4 regions of the Streptomyces sp. 8N706 genome follow, and region 2 is predicted to be linked to each of the others. Evidence: riboswitches for the same ligand, from Rfam matches in the RefSeq annotation. Region 2 holds a riboswitch; each other region holds the start of a gene.
The links. A riboswitch is a leader RNA that binds a small molecule or an ion and turns the genes downstream of it on or off. The one in region 2 is predicted to bind cyclic di-AMP.
Positions count from the first base shown of each region.

Region 1: it holds a riboswitch for cyclic di-AMP, as region 2 does, so the genes downstream of both, ACTWQE_RS31820 (C40 family peptidase) here and ACTWQE_RS12175 (M23 family metallopeptidase) in region 2, are expected to answer to the same signal.
Region 3: it holds a riboswitch for cyclic di-AMP, as region 2 does, so the genes downstream of both, ACTWQE_RS02610 (transglycosylase family protein) here and ACTWQE_RS12175 (M23 family metallopeptidase) in region 2, are expected to answer to the same signal.
Region 4: it holds a riboswitch for cyclic di-AMP, as region 2 does, so the genes downstream of both, ACTWQE_RS27860 (NlpC/P60 family protein) here and ACTWQE_RS12175 (M23 family metallopeptidase) in region 2, are expected to answer to the same signal.

Region 1 is NZ_JBQQBW010000157.1:4,824-9,011, forward strand. Features, by position in the region: gene ACTWQE_RS31815 (ATP-dependent Clp protease ATP-binding subunit) at 1-1,460, opposite strand, end outside; cyclic di-AMP (ydaO/yuaA leader) riboswitch at 2,350-2,506, shown strand; gene ACTWQE_RS31820 (C40 family peptidase) at 2,511-2,984, shown strand; gene ACTWQE_RS31825 (hypothetical protein) at 3,299-3,442, opposite strand; gene ACTWQE_RS31830 (inositol monophosphatase family protein) at 3,765-4,188, opposite strand, start outside.
Region 2 is NZ_JBQQBW010000025.1:832-5,019, reverse strand. Features, by position in the region: gene ACTWQE_RS12180 (M16 family metallopeptidase) at 1-1,357, shown strand, start outside; cyclic di-AMP (ydaO/yuaA leader) riboswitch at 1,669-1,852, shown strand; gene ACTWQE_RS12175 (M23 family metallopeptidase) at 1,868-2,662, shown strand; gene ACTWQE_RS12170 (GntR family transcriptional regulator) at 2,853-3,509, shown strand; gene ACTWQE_RS12165 (HPr family phosphocarrier protein) at 3,788-4,069, opposite strand.
Region 3 is NZ_JBQQBW010000003.1:144,506-148,693, forward strand. Features, by position in the region: gene ACTWQE_RS02595 (acyl-CoA dehydrogenase family protein) at 1-129, shown strand, start outside; gene ACTWQE_RS02600 (TIGR03943 family putative permease subunit) at 196-948, opposite strand; gene ACTWQE_RS02605 (permease) at 945-1,838, opposite strand; cyclic di-AMP (ydaO/yuaA leader) riboswitch at 2,544-2,718, shown strand; gene ACTWQE_RS02610 (transglycosylase family protein) at 2,724-3,953, shown strand.
Region 4 is NZ_JBQQBW010000105.1:5,592-9,779, reverse strand. Features, by position in the region: gene pcrA (DNA helicase PcrA) at 1-1,128, opposite strand, end outside; cyclic di-AMP (ydaO/yuaA leader) riboswitch at 1,404-1,570, shown strand; gene ACTWQE_RS27860 (NlpC/P60 family protein) at 1,579-2,748, shown strand; gene ACTWQE_RS27855 (hypothetical protein) at 3,067-3,420, opposite strand; gene ACTWQE_RS27850 (NlpC/P60 family protein) at 3,663-4,188, shown strand, end outside.

The DNA of each region.
Region 1 (4,188 bases), on a different contig from region 2:
TACTGCTCGGCGGCGACGGCCTGGTCCTTGTCCCGGGTCAGCTCCTCGACTTCGCGCTCCAGGGCGCGGATGTCCGTGCCGCGGGTGGAGGAGCGCAGCCGGACCCGGGCGCCGGCCTGGTCCATCAAGTCGATCGCCTTGTCGGGCAGATAGCGGTCCGTGAGGTAGCGGTCGGAGAGCTCGACGGCGGCGAGCAGTGCCTCGTCGGTGTAGCGGACCTGGTGGTGGGCCTCGTAGCGGTCCCGGAGCCCGCGCAGGATCTCGACGGCGTTCGCAGGGCTCGGCTCGGGGACCAGGACGGGCTGGAAGCGGCGGGCGAGTGCGGCGTCCTTCTCGATGTAGCGCCGGTACTCCTCGAGCGTGCTGGCGCCGACGACATGGAGTTCACCGCGGGCCAGGGCGGGCTTGAGCATATTGCTGGCGTCCATCGGGCCGCCCTCGGAGCCGCCGCCGGCGCCGACGACGGTGTGCAGCTCGTCGATGAAGACGATCAGCTCGTTCGAGTGGGCGCGGATCTCCTCGATGATGCCGTTGAGCCGCTCCTCGAAGTCGCCGCGGAAGCGGGTCCCGGCGACCACTCCGGAGAGGTCGAGCTGGATGACGCGCCGGCCCAGCAGTATGTCGGGGACATCGGCGTCCGCGATGCGCTGGGCCAGACCCTCGACGATGGCGGTCTTGCCGACTCCAGCTTCGCCGATCATGACGGGGTTGTTCTTGCCCCGCCGGGCGAGCACCTCGATGGTCTGCTCGATCTCCTCGGCCCGGCCGATCACCGGGTCGATACGGCCCTCGCGTGCCGCGTCGGTGAGGTCGCGGCCGAACTTGTCCAGGTTGGGGGTGTTCCGCTCGCCGGCGCCGGGACGCTGGCCGGTGCTGCCGGTGACGGGCGGGAGGCCGTTCTTCGCGCCGGGGGGCGGTGGGGAGAAGTGGGCGGCGTTGAGGATCTGGCCCGCTGTGGAGTCCCGGTTGGCGGCGAGGGCGACGAGGACGTGCTCGGGACCGATGTACGAGGCACCGGTGGAGCGGGCGATCTCATGGGCGTCGAGCAGGGCACGCTTGACGGCCGGGGTGACGGCGATGGAGCTGCGGGGCGGCCCGTCCCCGGCCTGCCGGTCGATCTCGGCGGCGAGCGCGTCGGGGTCGGCCCCGGCCCGCGAGACCATGCCCCGGGTCGGTTCCGCGGAGAGCGCCGCCCGCAGCAGATGCTCGGTGTCGAGGTCGGTGCTCCCGTGCTGGGCGGCGTAGGTCGCGGCGGCGGAGACGAGCTGCCGGGCCGGTGCGCTCATCAGCCGGCTGAAGTCGACACGGCGGGGGTCCGGGCGCTGTCCGGCCTGCCCGCTGCCGAGGAAGTGGGAGAGGAAGTCTCCGAGGGGGTCCGGACCGCGGTTCTCGGGACCCTGTGGTGTGTCCTGTCCCTCGTCTCCGTCGTGCTTGTCGTGTCCGTCGTGTCCGTCCGTCATTGGTATCCGTCCCCGTGGCCCAGACGGGCCGGGCCACGCTGTCTCAGTGCGCGTGCCGCTGGTGAACGCGTTCCCACACGTCCGGCATGACAACAGATCGCCACAGTCCCACGCGCCCCAATTTAGACGATGTGGCGGTGTATGTCTGGTCCCGGAGACCGTGGAGCGGAGGGGCCGGACCGCAAGGATCCGGCCCGGTCGTCCGGGGCCGGACCCTGCGAGAGCGCCGCGGTCGACGACCGCCCCCTGGGGCGCGGTGGTACGGGTGCGGGCGGTGGCGCCGCCTTGCGTGCCCCGCTCACCGAAGGGCCGCGATGTCTCCTGATCCCCGAACGCTGCGTGCCCCCGTGCTCGCCGACCCCATGTCCGGTGCGGGTGAGCTCCCTGGTTGCGATGGACGATCTTCATCGGCCGCTTCGTACGCGCTTCGGTCATCCGCGGGTGCGGCCCGGCGGGGGCTCGGCCGGGGCCAGGGGAGCGGCGATGCGGTACGCGAGAGGCTGACCGTGAGCGCGCCGTCGCCGTCGTGGACGCCGGGGAGCCGGACGGGTCAGGAGCCGGCGATCCCGCGCCCACCCACCCCGGTCGCTCGTGCCCGCGCCGCTCGCCCCAACGTCCTTGCATCTCCATGGAATCGAGCGTCCAACCGTGTCGAGTCGGCAGCATTCGGCTCCCAACTCCCCGCTGCTCAACAAGGGTTACCGCAAGTATTCACACGAGGTGGCACGCCTGTTTTGCTCCATCGGATGAGAAGTGAAGAAGTTCACAGATGGCCATTTCGGCTCTGAATTACGGTGGTTGATGACGCAGGATCCATAACCGAAGACAAGCCCCCGCCACCCCGGCGGGGCGATCCGGGCGGACGCCGAGTCCTGCCGCCGCTCCGGATGCAGATCGAGCACCACAGTTCGGCAGGAGCGGGAGACCCAAGCACAACCGGGCCACGATCACGGTGGCTCTTGGGGTGAAGCCACGCCAAGTGGCCGGGCACCTTCGCCAGCCCGAACCCGACAGGTCATCTTTCGCAGGCGGATGACGAAGGGCTTTCGCTTGTCTGCGCATACACGCATACCTGCGCTCATACCCCGGGCCGGAATCCTGTCCGTTCTCACGGCCGCCGCTCTCGCCGGTTCGACCCTGATACCCAGCGCTTCACCCGCTGCCGAAGCCGCTACTCCGGCCGGGAAGGCGCTGAAGGTGGCGGCCTCCAAAAAGGGGTCCCCTTATCGGTACGGGGCGGCGGGCCCGCACCGGTTCGACTGCTCCGGGCTCACGCTGTACTCGTTCAAGCGGGCGGGAAAGAAACTGCCCCGCACAGCGGCCGCGCAGTACAACAAGACACGCCATGTCTCCGTGCGATCCCGTAAGGCGGGCGATCTTGTGTTCTTCCATTCAGGGAAGAATGTCTACCACGTCGGTATCTACGCCGGTAAGAACAGGATCTGGCATTCCCCGAAGCCCGGCAGGACGGTGCGGCTGGAGAAGATCTGGACTCACAGCGTGTGGTACGGGCGCGTGAAGTAACCAACGTCCCCGTCTTTCGGTAGAACCGGGGGATTCCCCCACCTCTCCGATGAGTTCCTCCGGTCCGGGGGATTCTCCCACCTCTTCGGCGAGTTCCTCCGGTCGCGACACCGGTCGTACCACGTTCCGAGAAAAGCGGTATGGCCGGTGTCGACCGAACAAGAACCGGTTTCCGTCGGGCGTCGCGGGGTTCCGCCGCGTGCGAGGCCGGTATCCCGGTGCATCCGCCGCGGGGCGAGTCCTGCGCGGACAACCGGCCGCCGCGCGGGGTGATGTGGCGTTCTCGTCGCGTTCAAGGCCCCCCGAGCCCTGGTTCACTCCTCCGTACCGGACGGGGGAGTGTCGTCCTCGGGTGGGCTCACCCAACCGCAGATTCCGCAGACGTAGCGGTTGTGCAGCCCGTCTATCTGCGCTCCGCAGCCGGGGCAGGTCGTTGTCCAGTAGGAGTCTCCGGTCAACGCTGGGCTCCGCAGTTTCCGCACAGCCAGCCGCCTTTGGGGCTCTGCTGCATCTGCCCCCCGCACTGGGGGCACTGGTTCCGCACTTCCGCCGGGTCGCATCTCACAGCCGTCTCCTGTCGTCGTCCATCGGAGGAAGAGACGCACCGTGGAGCTCGAAGGGCGTGTTACCCGCCGATCCTGGCGCAATCCTTTGCCCGTGAAGTGGAATCCCCGTGATAGAGGCGATTCCCCCGTACACGTTCTGGCCACTTCCCCAGAAGTGCGGGGACATTCCTGCCACCGAGGTCCCACCCGTGGGCGCCGCGCCGAGGCCGCCTCATCAGCCGGGCGCACCGGCTGATGGAAGAGGAGCGGTCAGCAGGCCCGCGATACGCCGTGCCGTCGCCTCGTCCCGGGCGGCGGCGAACGGGAGTGCGCCGTCCGCCATGCGAAACGGCTCTCCATGCAGGTTGAGGACCGCCCCTCCGGCCTCGGCGACGAGCAGGATGCCCGCGGAGTGGTCCCATGGGTTGTCCCAGGCGTACGTGGCGGCGTCCAGCTCGCCGCGTGCGACATCCAGGTAGTCACAGCCGGCTGAGCCGCTTGCGCACGCCTTCACCCCATGGGCGGGGCCGAGCTCGTAGAACCGCTGGTTCTGCTCAGGGGTGAGATATACGGGCCGTGCGCTCGCCAGCTGGAGGACGTCGTCATTGCCCGGGGCCACGGGGAGCCGTACCGGTTCACCGTTGAGGAGCGCCCCCTCT
Region 2 (4,188 bases):
CCCGCAGCCGCAGGGCGGGACCGCCAAGCCGTGGGCCTTCCCGGCCCCGGAGCGCGGCACCCTGCCCAACGGCCTGACGGTGCTGCACTGCCACCGGCCCGGCCAGCAGGTCGTGGCCGTCGACGTCAACCTCGACGCCCCGCTGGACGCCGAGCCCGAGGGGCTGGACGGCGTCGCCACCATCATGGCGCGAGCCCTGTCCGAGGGCACCGACAAGCACACCGCCGAGGAGTTCGCCGCCGAGCTGGAGCGCTGTGGCGCCACGCTCGACGCGCACGCCGACCACCCCGGGGTCCGGGTCTCCCTGGAGGTCCCGGCCTCCCGGCTGGCCAAGGCGCTCGGTCTGCTCGCCGACGCCCTGCGGGCCCCCGCGTTCCCCGACAGCGAGGTGGAGCGGCTCGTCGCCAACCGGCTCGACGAGATCCCGCACGAGCAGGCCAACCCGGCCCGCCGCGCCGCGAAGGAGCTCTCCAAGGAGCTGTTCCCCGCCGAATCCCGGATGTCCCGGCCCCGGCAGGGCACGGAGGAGACCGTCGAGCGCATCGACGCCGCGGCCGTACGGGCCTTCTACGAGGCGCATGTCCGGCCCGCCACCGCCACCGCCGTGGTCGTCGGTGATCTGACCGGGATCGACCTCGCCGTGGTGTTCGGTGACACCCTGGGCGCGTGGACCGGCGGCACCGCCGAACTCCGCCCCCTACCGCCGGTGACCGCCGACGACACGGGCCGCGTGGTGATCGTCGACCGCCCGGGTGCCGTGCAGACCCAGCTGCTGATCGGCCGGATCGGTCCGGACCGGCACGACCGGGTGTGGCCCGCCCAGGTGCTCGGCGTCTACTGCCTCGGCGGCACCCTCACCTCCCGGCTCGACCGGGTGCTGCGCGAGGAGAAGGGCTACACCTACGGCGTGCGGGCGTTCGGCCAGGTGCTGCGCTCCGCCCCCGACGGCACGGGCGCCTCGCTGCTCGCCATCAGCGGTTCGGTGGCCACCGAGGTCACCGGGCCGGCCCTGGAGGACGCCTGGACGGTGCTGCGCACCCTCGCTGCCGACGGCCTGACCGACGCCGAGCGGGATGTCGCCGTGCAGAACCTCGTCGGTGTCGCGCCGCTCAAGTACGAGACGGCGGCGGCCGTCGCGGGCACGCTCGCCGACCAGGTCGAGCAGCATCTGCCGGACGACTACCAGGCACGGCTGTACGCCCGGCTCGCGGAGACGGGCACCGTGGAGGCGACCGCCGCGGCCGTCAGCGCGTTCCCGGTCGACCGTCTGGTCACGGTGCTCGTCGGTGACGCGTCGGTGATCGAGGAGCCGGTACGGGCCCTCGGGATCGGCGAGGTCAAGGTGGTCGGCGGCTGACCGTCGTCAACGCCCCCGGACCCGCGGCCCGTTCCGCCGCGGCACCGGCCGGAGGGCCTCGTCCCGGCGGCAGTTGACGCCGCGCAGGGCGGGGCCCCGGCAGGACCGGTACAACACGCCTCAGCAGGGCGGGAGATACCCCGGCGCCTTCGAAGACGCCGGGGTTCTCCTGTATGTCCCGTTTGTTGGTGAGACTGCCCGTTCATCTGTGGTGTGCGCTACAAAGAACCCGATTTCTTTGGCGATTGAAAGTTGTCCCGCTTAGCGTCGGTCCGGCTGTCCGACCGGACACCGGCCGCACCCGCGGCTCCGGGCAGTCATCGCCGAGTCCCCGTACGGCGCGAGCCAGGGGAGCCGGGGACCCGCCGTCCCGATGCCGCCTGCGGCGCGGGGCAAGTCCCTTGGGGTGAATCGGGCGCCTCCCCGGAGGGGCCCGTAGGAGACCTTCCTGCTCCGAACCCGTCAGCTAACCCGGTAGGCGAGAAGGAAGGAAAGGAGTACGCCGCACCCATGGCGTTCACCCGTGCCACCGGGAAACACCGCCGGCCGAGCCGTCTCGTCCGCTCCGGCGCGAACATCGCAGGCATAGCCACCCTCGCCACCGCGGGCGCCGTCGGCTCCGTGGCGCCCCCCGCGCTCGCCGCCTCCGGCGAGGCTCCGGCGGCCGAGCAGACCGGTCTGCGCCAGGCCATCGCCGCGGGCGACACCCTCGCCGACACGATCGGCGCCCAGGCGCGCGCCCAGCAGGAGGCCGCCGACGAGGCGGCCGCCAGGGCGAAGGCCGAAGCGGAGGCGAAGAAGCGCGCCGCCGAGGCCAGGCGCGAGGCGGAGGCCAAGGCGAAGAAGGCGCGTGAGGCCAAGGTGCGCGCCGCCCGTGAGGCGGAGCGCAAGCGGCTGAACGCCTTCGTCCTTCCGGTCCGGGGCAGTTATGTCTCGACCGGGTACCAGTCCTCGGGCGGGGCGTGGTCCTCCGGCAGCCACACCGGCATCGACTTCCACGCCTCGTCGGGCACCTCCGTCCACGCCGTCGGCGCGGGCACCGTCGTCGAGGCAGGCTGGGGCGGCTCGTACGGCAACAACGTCGTGATCAAGATGAAGGACGGTACGTACACCCAGTACGGCCATCTCTCCTCCGTCGGCGTCTCCGTCGGTGAGACGGTCACCCCGGGGAAGCAGATCGGTCTCTCGGGCAGCACCGGCAACACCACCGGTCCGCATCTGCACTTCGAGGCCCGTACGTCCCCCGACTACGGTTCGGACATCGACCCCGTCGCCTATCTCCGCTCGCACGGCCTCAGCGTCTGACCAAGCTCTGGCCAAAGATATACCCGGTCCGGGCGTCCTCGTCGGAAATTCCTCCGCATTGCAATAGAGTTCCTGAACAAGCGACAACCGAATGCGTTTCGCGGGGATTAAACGGAGGTCCGGCCATGCGGGGTCGAAGGTGAACGGCGATGCGGTGCCGGCGGCCAGGACGGGCATTCCCGCGCACGCGGTGTGCCAGGCGATCCGGGACGACATCGTGTCCGGGGCGCACCCTCCGGGCAGCCGGCTGACCGAGGAGGTCCTCGCCCGCCGGTACGGCGTCTCCCGGGTCCCGGTCCGCGAGGCCCTGCGCACGCTGGAGTCCGAGGGCTTCGTGACCACGCGCCGGCATGCGGGCGCCTGTGTCGCCGAGCCCTCGGAACAGGAGGCCGCGGACCTCCTGGACATCCGTGGCCTGCTCGAACCGCTGGGTGCGGCGCGCGCCGCCCAGCGCCGTACCGAAGCGCACCTCAAGGTGTTGCGCGGGCTCGTACGGCTGGGCCAGGAGCGTGCCAGGCGGGGGCACTTGACGGATCTGCGGCCGCTGGGCGACTGGTTCCACGAGACCCTGGCCCAGGCCTCCGGCAGCCCCAGTCTGGCGTCGCTGCTCACCCAGGTCCGCCGCAAGATCACCTGGGTGTACGCGGCGAACCCACCGGGGCGGCAGACCGAGTCCTGGGAGGAGCACGGGGCCATCGCGGACGCGGTGGCCCGGCGGGACGCGGATCGCGCCCGCGCGCTGATGGCCGCGCACACCGAGCGCTCGCTGGCCGCCTACCGGCTGCGCCGGCCGTCCCATGTGAGGCCTTCGAAACAGCCTGTCAACACAGCGAGTGCACGGAATTAACAGATATCCCGTATACAACTGTCGGGAATTCTTTTCCGGCTTCAGCCGTGCTTTCGGCTGCGCGAAAATAGGACGGAAGCCGGAGTGGAGCCCGGTGAGAAAGCTGCGCGAAAAAGAAAAGCAGAGCCGCGGTGCCCTGAATGGGCCACCGCGGCTCCGCCCTGCGTTTTTGCCTGTGGTACGTCTCCGGGAGCATTCGGGAGATTCGTCCGAGTGCCGCGTCGGCCAAGGTCTGCCCGGTAGCGAGGTGACCTGGTGCGGCCCCGGCCGACGCGGCACTACACCGTCTCCGGCAGCTCCTCCAGCCCCTCCGCGACCAGCTTCGCCAGGCGGTCCAGGGCGATCTCGGCGCCATCGGCCTCTGAGGAGAGGACGATCTCCTCGCCGCCCTGGGCTCCCAGGCCCAGCACGGCGAGCATGGAGGCGGCGTTGACCGGGTTGCCATCGGTCTTGGCGATCGTCACGGGGACGCCGGAGGCGTTCGCCGCACGGACGAAGATCGAAGCGGGCCGGGCGTGCAGGCCCTCGGCCCAGCCGACGGTGACGCGGCGCTCAACCATGGTGTTGCCCTTCGGGTCGTGTCCAGGTCTTGGCAGTGTGTGATGTTGTCTAGACCAGTCTTCCGGTCAGTCTCTCATGACGCGTCCAGTGCTCTCCTCGGCCCGGCGCCCGTACGCTG
Region 3 (4,188 bases), on a different contig from region 2:
GGCTTCACCCGCGAATACCCGGTCGAGCGGATGCACCGCGACGCCGCGATCTACACGATCTTCGAAGGCACGAGCGAGATCCAGCGCCTGGTGATCGCCCGCTCCCTCGCGGGCCTCCCCATCCGCTGACCCGGCCGCCCGGCCCCCTCAAGGCCTCGGGGCCGGGCGGATACCGGACGGCCCGGCCCCCGGTGATCAGTAGCGAGGTGCGGGGTCCCCGTACGGGTTCGCGGGCCGCGCGACGGGCCGTACCTCCTCCACGTCGAGAGCCGCCTCCGCCGAGGCCGTGCCCACCTTGCCGAGGGGGCGCCAGCTGCCGGTCACACTCACCCAGGCGTCGGCCCGCGGGGGAGTGCCGCCGTGCATTTCGACCTTGACCGACTGGGAGTCCGCCGCGCAGCAGCTCAGGATCAGACGGGTCAGGTACCAGCCGCCGCCCTTCCCGGGGGTGACGAAGCCGGTCATCCGGACCGTACGGTCCTCAAGGCTGCGGCGGGTGTCCTGGCGCGCGCGTGAGCTGAACTCCGAGAGCGAGATGACCAGCGGGGACCTGTCGGGAAGGGGCGAGAACCGCACGTCCTCCTCCACGGTGCCGGTGTTCTCCCGGGCGGCGGTGTACGAGCCGAGCGCGGGCGGGGTGAAGAGGAGCAGGGTCAGCGCGGGCAGAAACAGCAGCCAGGCGATCCGCGGCCCTCCGCTGTGGTCATGACCGTGCCCGTGATCGTCCTCGGCCCCTGCGGCGTCGGGCACGTCGGCCGGCCCCGAGAACAGGAAGCCGTCCCGGCCGGCGCCCACGAGCCCCAGGGCGACCAGGATGACGCCGGAGACGATGAGCGGAAGGCGCAGCCCCTCCTTCACATACCGCAGATACACCTCGCTGAAGAGTGAGATGTGCAGCACTCCGGCCCCGGACAGCAGAAGCAGCAGTACCTGGATGTTCCGCTTCACAGCACCCACCATCCGGTCAGCACGCTGCACACGACGGCCACCACCGCGGTCGTCGAGGAGAATCTGAGGGCGAACGCCCGGCCGAAAGTACCCGATTGCAGGGCGATGAGCTTGAGGTCGACCATCGGGCCCACCACCATGAAGGTGAGCCGGGCCGTGGGGGAGAAGCCGCTCAGCGAGGCGGCGACGAACGCGTCGGCCTCGGAGCAGACCGCGAGGACGATGGCCAGCCCGGCGAGGAAGAGGACCGAGAGCCACGGCGATCCGGAGAAGGTGTCCAGCACCGACCGCGGTACGACGACATTGAAGGTCGCCGCCGCCATCGCCCCCAGCACCAGGAATCCGCCGGCGTGGAGAAAGTCGTGCTGGAAACCGAGCCGGAATTCCTCCCACCGGCTGTGGCCGGGCCGGTGCCCGGTGCGGTGGGCCGGAAGGCGCAGCCATTCCTCGCGGCCCAGCCGGATCCACAGCCAGCCCATCGTCGCCGAGGTGATGAGCGAGGCGAGAAGCCTGGCCACCACCATCCCGGGATCGCCGGGGAAGGCGACGGCTGTCGCGGTGAGCACGACGGGGTTCACGGCGGGAGCGGAGAGAAGAAACGTCAGTGCGGCGGCCGGAGCCACCCCCCGCCGGATCAGGCTCCCCGCGACCGGCACCGACGCGCATTCGCACCCGGGCAGGACCACGCCGGCGGCACCGGCGACGGGGACCGCGAGGGCGGGTCGCTTCGGCAGGATCCTGCTGAACGCCTGCGCCGGGACGAACGCGTTGATCGCGCCCGAGAGCGCGGTGCCCAGCAGCAGGAAGGGCAGGGCCTGGACCACGATGGCCACACAGACCGTGCGCCAGGCTTGCACGGCGGGGTGGGCAGGCCATACGCCGGTGCCCATGACCAGGACGGCCGCGACGCCGAGGACGAGCACTCCGGTCGCGAGAACAGGTTTCACGGACCGCCCGGACCGTGGATGCCGCGCTGTCGCCCCGGGCGCGGGGCTCGCGGGCGGCGAAGGGCCGATCAGCTTTTCCGCTCTCTGGACCTCTTCCGCACTCTGCACACTGACTCCGCACGTCCGCGACCGGGGCCCTCACGATATCCGGGGCACAGGCGTACACCGGGGACGCCACCACCGTGAACCCAGCAGCAAATAGTTCGGTTCGCCGGATATGCGATCCCTCGCGCAATCTCATCCCCATGATGGCGGCACTGCGGAAGCGGGCCGCAAACACCTACCCAATACCTCTATTACAGCAAAACCGAAGAGCACTACTAAAACGGACAATTGGGCGTCTCGTGACTCATCTCACAACACGATTCTCGTGATGTGATCCCGCGCACTCGAAAAGGGCACTTCCGGGCAACTCGGTTACCCGCTGCAGAGTGTGAGAGTCATTCAGTAGCAATCCCTATCGCTCTCCGCTGAAGATCCGCAGCAAAGCGTGACGCAAAGCCGAGTGGATCTGCTGAAAAGTGATTCCGAGGAATACCTGGGACTTGTCGTGAAGAAATTGCTGCGCTTACTTTTACCGCTGCCCGCCCCAGAGAAGAGCGGGTGCCCATCTGCCGGAGCGCCGAGTCCTGCCGCCGGCCGGGGGAGAAACAACAAACGCACCAGGGCAGGAGCGGGGGAACCAGGTAAGTGCCGGGCCACGCACTGTGCGAGGAACGGCTTGGGGTGAAGACGTGCCGCAGCACTCAATGCTGCTCAGGGCGCGGCCGGGCAACTCCAGCCCGAACCCGACAGCTCACCTCGTAGGCGTAGGAGAGGAATACCCCTATGTCTGCACGCGGACGTCACCGCCGGCACAGTCCCGGCCGTATTTCCCGAGTGTCTCTCGCTGCCGTTGCCGGTGGCGCCGGTCTCGCCCTTCCCCTCATGTCGGTCGGCTCGGCGCACGCCGCCTCCGTCGACACCTGGGACAAGGTCGCGGACTGCGAGAGCACCGGCAACTGGAGCATCAACAGCGGCAACGGCTTCTACGGCGGCCTGCAGTTCACCCAGGACACCTGGACGGCATTCGGCGGCACCGAGTACGCGCCGCGCGCCGACCAGGCGACCAAGGACCAGCAGATCGCCATCGCGGAGAAGGTTCTGGACAGCCAGGGCCCCGGAGCCTGGCCGGTGTGCTCCGGCAAGGCCGGACTGACCCAGGGCGGCGCCGCCCCGGAGATCTCCCCCCAGGGGAAGAAGGCCGAGGCCCCGGCCAAGGCCGAGTCCGCACCGAAGGACCGGAGCAAGCCGGCCGCGGACAAGGCGGAGTCGAAGCCGGAGTCGTACACCGTCGTCAGCGGCGACACTCTGTACCGGATCGCCACCACCCGGCACATCGAGGGCGGCTGGCACCAGGTCTACCAGGACAACCGCGAGGTCGTCGGCGGCAACCCGCACCTGATCCTCCCCGGCCAGAAGCTCACCCTCGGTGGCGGCAAGGCCGAGGCAGCGCCGAAGTCCGAGGCTCCCAAGGCCGAAGCCCCGAAGGCCGCCAAGCCCACGGCCGAGCCGAAGGCCGCGCCCAAGGCTGAGCCGAAGCCGGAGCCGAAGGCCGAGAAGGCCGAGAAGGCCGCTTCCCAGGACAAGAGCTCCTCGGACCAGGCCGCGTCGGGCTTCACCGCCCCGGTCGGCAACACCACGGTGGGCACCCCGTACCACCAGTCCGGTTCCAGCTGGTCCAGCGGCTACCACACCGGTGCGGACTTCCCCGTCCCCACCGGCACCCCGGTGAAGGCCATCGGTGCGGGCGAGATCGTCTCCGCGGGCTGGGGCGGCTCCTACGGCAACCAGGTCGTCGTCCGCCACGCGGACGGCAAGTACAGCCAGTACGCCCACCTGTCCTCGCTGTCCGTCTCGGCAGGCCAGTCCGTCAGCGGCGGCCAGCAGCTCGGCCTGTCCGGCTCGACCGGCAACGTCTCCGGCCCGCACCTGCACTTCGAGGTGCGCACCGGCCCGGACTACGGCTCGGACATCGACCCGATCGCTTACCTCCGGGCGCACGGCGTCAGCATCTGAGGACCGGCACCCAGGACCGGGTCGCCACCTGACGACCCTTCCTGACGGACCGAGGCGCCCGCCCCCGCGATGCGGGGGCGGGCGCCTCGGTGTTGTCCGGGAGCCCTGTGGCCCGTTCGCGAACGGAAAGCGCCCCTGGGCCCCGCCCCGCCCCGCCGAAGGCCGGGAGTGTACGTGCCCGAGGTGTGGCCGGCTCCCCTCAACGACTGCCGGGAGCCCCACCCGGACGGCGTCC
Region 4 (4,188 bases), on a different contig from region 2:
CTCGGTCCACAGGTTCTTGGGCCGGCGGTTCTCATTCCGTTCGATGACGGCGTTCGCGGCGCTGAGGATCGTCTGCGTGGAGCGGTAGTTCTGCTCCAGCAGGATCGTGGTGGCGTCGGGGTAGTCCTCCTCGAACTGGAGGATGTTGCGGATGGTCGCCCCGCGGAAGGCGTAGATCGACTGGTCGGCGTCGCCCACCACACACAGCTCGGCGACATGCTCGCCCGTGCCCACCAGCTCCCGCACCAGGGTGTACTGCGCATGGTTGGTGTCCTGGTACTCGTCCACGAGGACATGCCGGAAGCGCCGCCGGTAGTGCTCCGCGACGTCCGGGAACGCCTGGAGCAGATGGACGGTGGTCATGATGATGTCGTCGAAGTCGAGGGCGTTGGCCTCGCGCAGCCTCGACTGGTACATCGCATACGCCTCGGCGAGGGTCTTCTCGAAACCGTCCGCAGCCTGCCCGGCGAAGGTCTCCTCGTCGATGAGCTCGTTCTTGAGATTGGAGATCTTCGCGCTGAAGGACTTCGGCGGATAGCGCTTCGGGTCGAGGTCCAGATCGCGGCAGACGAGAGCCATCAGGCGCTTGGAGTCCGCGGCGTCGTAGATCGAGAAGCTGGAGGTGAAGCCGAGCTTCTTGCTCTCCCGGCGGAGGATGCGGACGCAGGCGCTGTGGAAGGTGGAGACCCACATCGCGTTCGCCCGGGGCCCCACGAGCTCCTCGACGCGCTCCTTCATCTCCCCGGCGGCCTTGTTGGTGAAGGTGATCGCGAGGATCTGGCCGGGGTGGACCCGGCGCGTGCCCAGCAGATGGGCGATGCGGTGCGTCAGCACACGGGTCTTGCCCGAGCCGGCGCCGGCGACGATGAGCAGCGGCGAGCCGGTGTGCCGGACGGCGGCCCGCTGCTGTTCGTTGAGCCCCTCGAGCAGCGCGGCGGGGTCGACGGCGGGCCGCGGCGCGCCGTCGCGGTAGTACGCGTCCCGGTCCACGGGGTGGTCGAAGCGCCCGCCGAAGAGGTCGGCCGGCATCTCCTCCTGTGGGTGCGCGGATTCCTCGGGCGGCGGCGGGGGCTCGTCGCCCGCACGCTCGAGGTCCGCCAGGAAGCTGTCGTCAAAGAGGCTGCTCATCGCCCACCGAGTCTAGGCCGCCGCACCGACAGCCCACACCGCTTCCTCATTCTCTCCCCTGAGGTGGCCTGACCACGGCCTCGCCGGCAGCGGCGGATCGCGACTGACCGTAGCCGACCGGGCGGACGGCGTTGAAACCCGCGCCAGGTCACAAAAAGGTTTCGGGCATATCGAACACCAGCCTTCACAGCTGCCCCACATGTTGGCTACCGTGCTCGCTCAGGCGGCCCGCAACCCCCCGCCGGCGACCGCGTCGGCACGGGCGGCCTCCGCCGAATCCGGCCATGCCTCCAGGCATCCGGAGCCGGGGACCCACCACGCAACACCGGGGTGAATCGGCCCGTCACGCGAGCATGCACTGCGCGCGGCGACGGACCGTAGGGCAGCCTTCCGATCCGCCCGAACCCGACAGCTAACCCGGTAGGCGGTCCACGGAAGGAGACGCGCGCCTTGGCGTCGCACCGCAAACCGCGGACCCATCTGCTCCACCACGGCTCCGGCCGCCGCGCCGCCGTCGGTCTGACGACCGCGGCGCTGGCCTCCGCGACCCTGCTCTCGCAGACCGCCCAGGCCGCGCCGGGCGAGCCGAGGCAGAGCATCGAAGAGGTCCAGAAGAAGGTCGATGAGCTCTACCGGCAGGCGGGCTCGGCCACGCAGGAGTACAACGAGGCCAAAGAGCGCACCGACCAGCAGCGCGCCAAGACGGACCGACTGATCGACGACGTGGCGGAGCGCACGGACGACCTCAACGAGGCGCGCCGCAAGCTCGGCAGCTACGCCGCGGCCCAGTACCGCAACGGCGGGATGGCGCCGACGGCCACCCTGATACTGGCCTCCGATCCGCAGGACTACTTCGACCAGAACCACCTCATGGACCGGATGACCGGACGGCAGCAGCAGGCCGTCGCGGACTACCAGGACCAGCAGGAGAGTGCGTCCGAGAAGCGCGCCGAGGCCGCGCGGAGCCTGGAGACGCTGTCGGACTCCCAGGACGAGCTGCGGACGACCAAGCAGTCGGTGCAGCGCAAGCTCAGCGAGGCGCGCGAGCTGCTGTCGAAGCTGACCGCCGAGGAGAAGGCACGGCTGGCGGCGCTCGAGCGCAAGAAGGAGGAGGAGGCCCAGCGCAGGGCGGAGGAGCTGGCCCGCGAGCAGGCCGAGAAGCGGCGCGAGGAAGCCCGCCAGGAGCAGGAGCAGAACGACAGCTCCGGCTCGTCCGGCGGCGGAACCTCCACCACCGACCCGGCTACGGGCTCGGACTCCGGCTCGTACGCGACCAAGGCCGCCAAGGCCCTCGCGTTCGCGCGGGCACAGATCGGCAAGCCGTACGTGTGGGGGGCCACGGGCCCGAACTCGTACGACTGCTCGGGGCTGACGCAGGCGGCCTGGAAGAGCGCCGGGGTGTCGCTTCCGCGTACCACCTGGGACCAGGTGAAGGTCGGCACCCGGGTCGCCACCGAGGATCTGAAACCGGGTGACCTGGTCTTCTTCTACGACGACATCAGTCATGTCGGGATATACACAGGCGACGGCCAGATGATCCACGCTCCGAAGCCGGGCGCGAACATCCGCACCGAGGCGATCACCTACATGCCGATCTACGGAAGCGTCCGCCCGGCGTAGCCGCCTGCGCGGGGAGCGGGACGGCGCTCCCCACCCGGGGGCGTCGGCACCTCCGCACGCCGAGAGCGCCCCACCGGCCGGCCGGTGGGGCGCTCTCGCTGTGGGGGCGGGCGTTGGGGCCGTACGGTCCGGGGGGCCCTGGCGTTCGCGCCCGTACGGGTCCGGGGCGTGGCAACCGCGCCCGTACGGTCCGGGGTCTGTGGCGTTCGCGCCGTACGGTCGGGGACGTGGCGTTCGCGCCGTACGGTCGGGGCCCGTGGAGTCCGGGGCGCAGCGGCGCCGGGCGCGATGGCGCCGGGGCGCTACGGAAGCGTCACGTCAGGTCCAGAGGACCGCGATGAACACATTGGCGATCGCGAGCAGGCCGACCGAGCCGAAGGCGGCCTTGTCGACCCTCTCCTCGTCCCGCTTGACGTAGACCAGGCCGAGGATGACGACGAGCAACGCCAGCTTCACACCGAGCTTGACGTTGTTGAGCGACTGACCGTCGGCCTGGTCCAGCCCCACCAGAGCGACGCCCGTGATCAGCATGGTCAGCGCACCGTGCAGCATCGCCGGGCCGAACCGGGCCGTGCCCGTGCCCATCGCCTTCATCTGCGTGAAGAAACCACCGAGCAGCGACGCGATGCCGATGATGTGCAGACCGACGAAGACATTGATCAATATGTCCATGCGGGGGAGCCTAACCGGGCCCATAGCACCGGCCGGTACCCAGGTGGGCCTCAATCGGCGCTTCGGTCACCGGCGCATCGTGAAGCGGCAGAGCCGTGGGAATTCACCCGGTGCTTCTGTTCAGAGGCGCGCCCAAACCGTCCAGTCCCGTTCATCCTCGTATTCGCTCGCACCCTGCGGGCTTAGCGTCCTCCCCCAGGCGGCTGACTCCCCCCGGCCGCCGCACAGTTGGGAAGGATGTGATGGCGGCCGTGGCCTCGCACAGAAAGCCCAGGCGGCGATCGCTCACCGGCAGCACCGCCCGTACGGCGGCGACTCTGGCCCTCGCCGGCGCGGCGGGAACGACAGCCCTCGACGGCACCGCGTACGCCGATCCCGGCGGCCCCGCCCCCGCCCAGGTGAAGGCCAGGGTCGACCGGCTGCACCACGAGGCCGAGGAGGCCACCGAGAAGTTCAACGGCGCCGAGGAGAGGGCCGAAAGGGCGCAGAGGGCCCTGGACCGCCTCCGGGGCGAGGCCGTACGCAGGACCGAGCGGATCAACGCCGCCCGTAACGCACTGGGTTCGCTGGCCACCGCCCAGTACCGCTCGGGCGGTATCGATCCCGCGCTTCAGCTCGCGCTCTCCTCCAGCCCCGACGAGTATCTGGAACGGGCCTCGATCGTCGACCGCGCAGGCAGCCGCCAGGCCGTCGCCGTCGCCGGGATCCGCCGCCAGTTGCGCGGCATCGAGCAGGTCCGCGGCCGAGCGGCCGAGCGGCTGGCGGAGC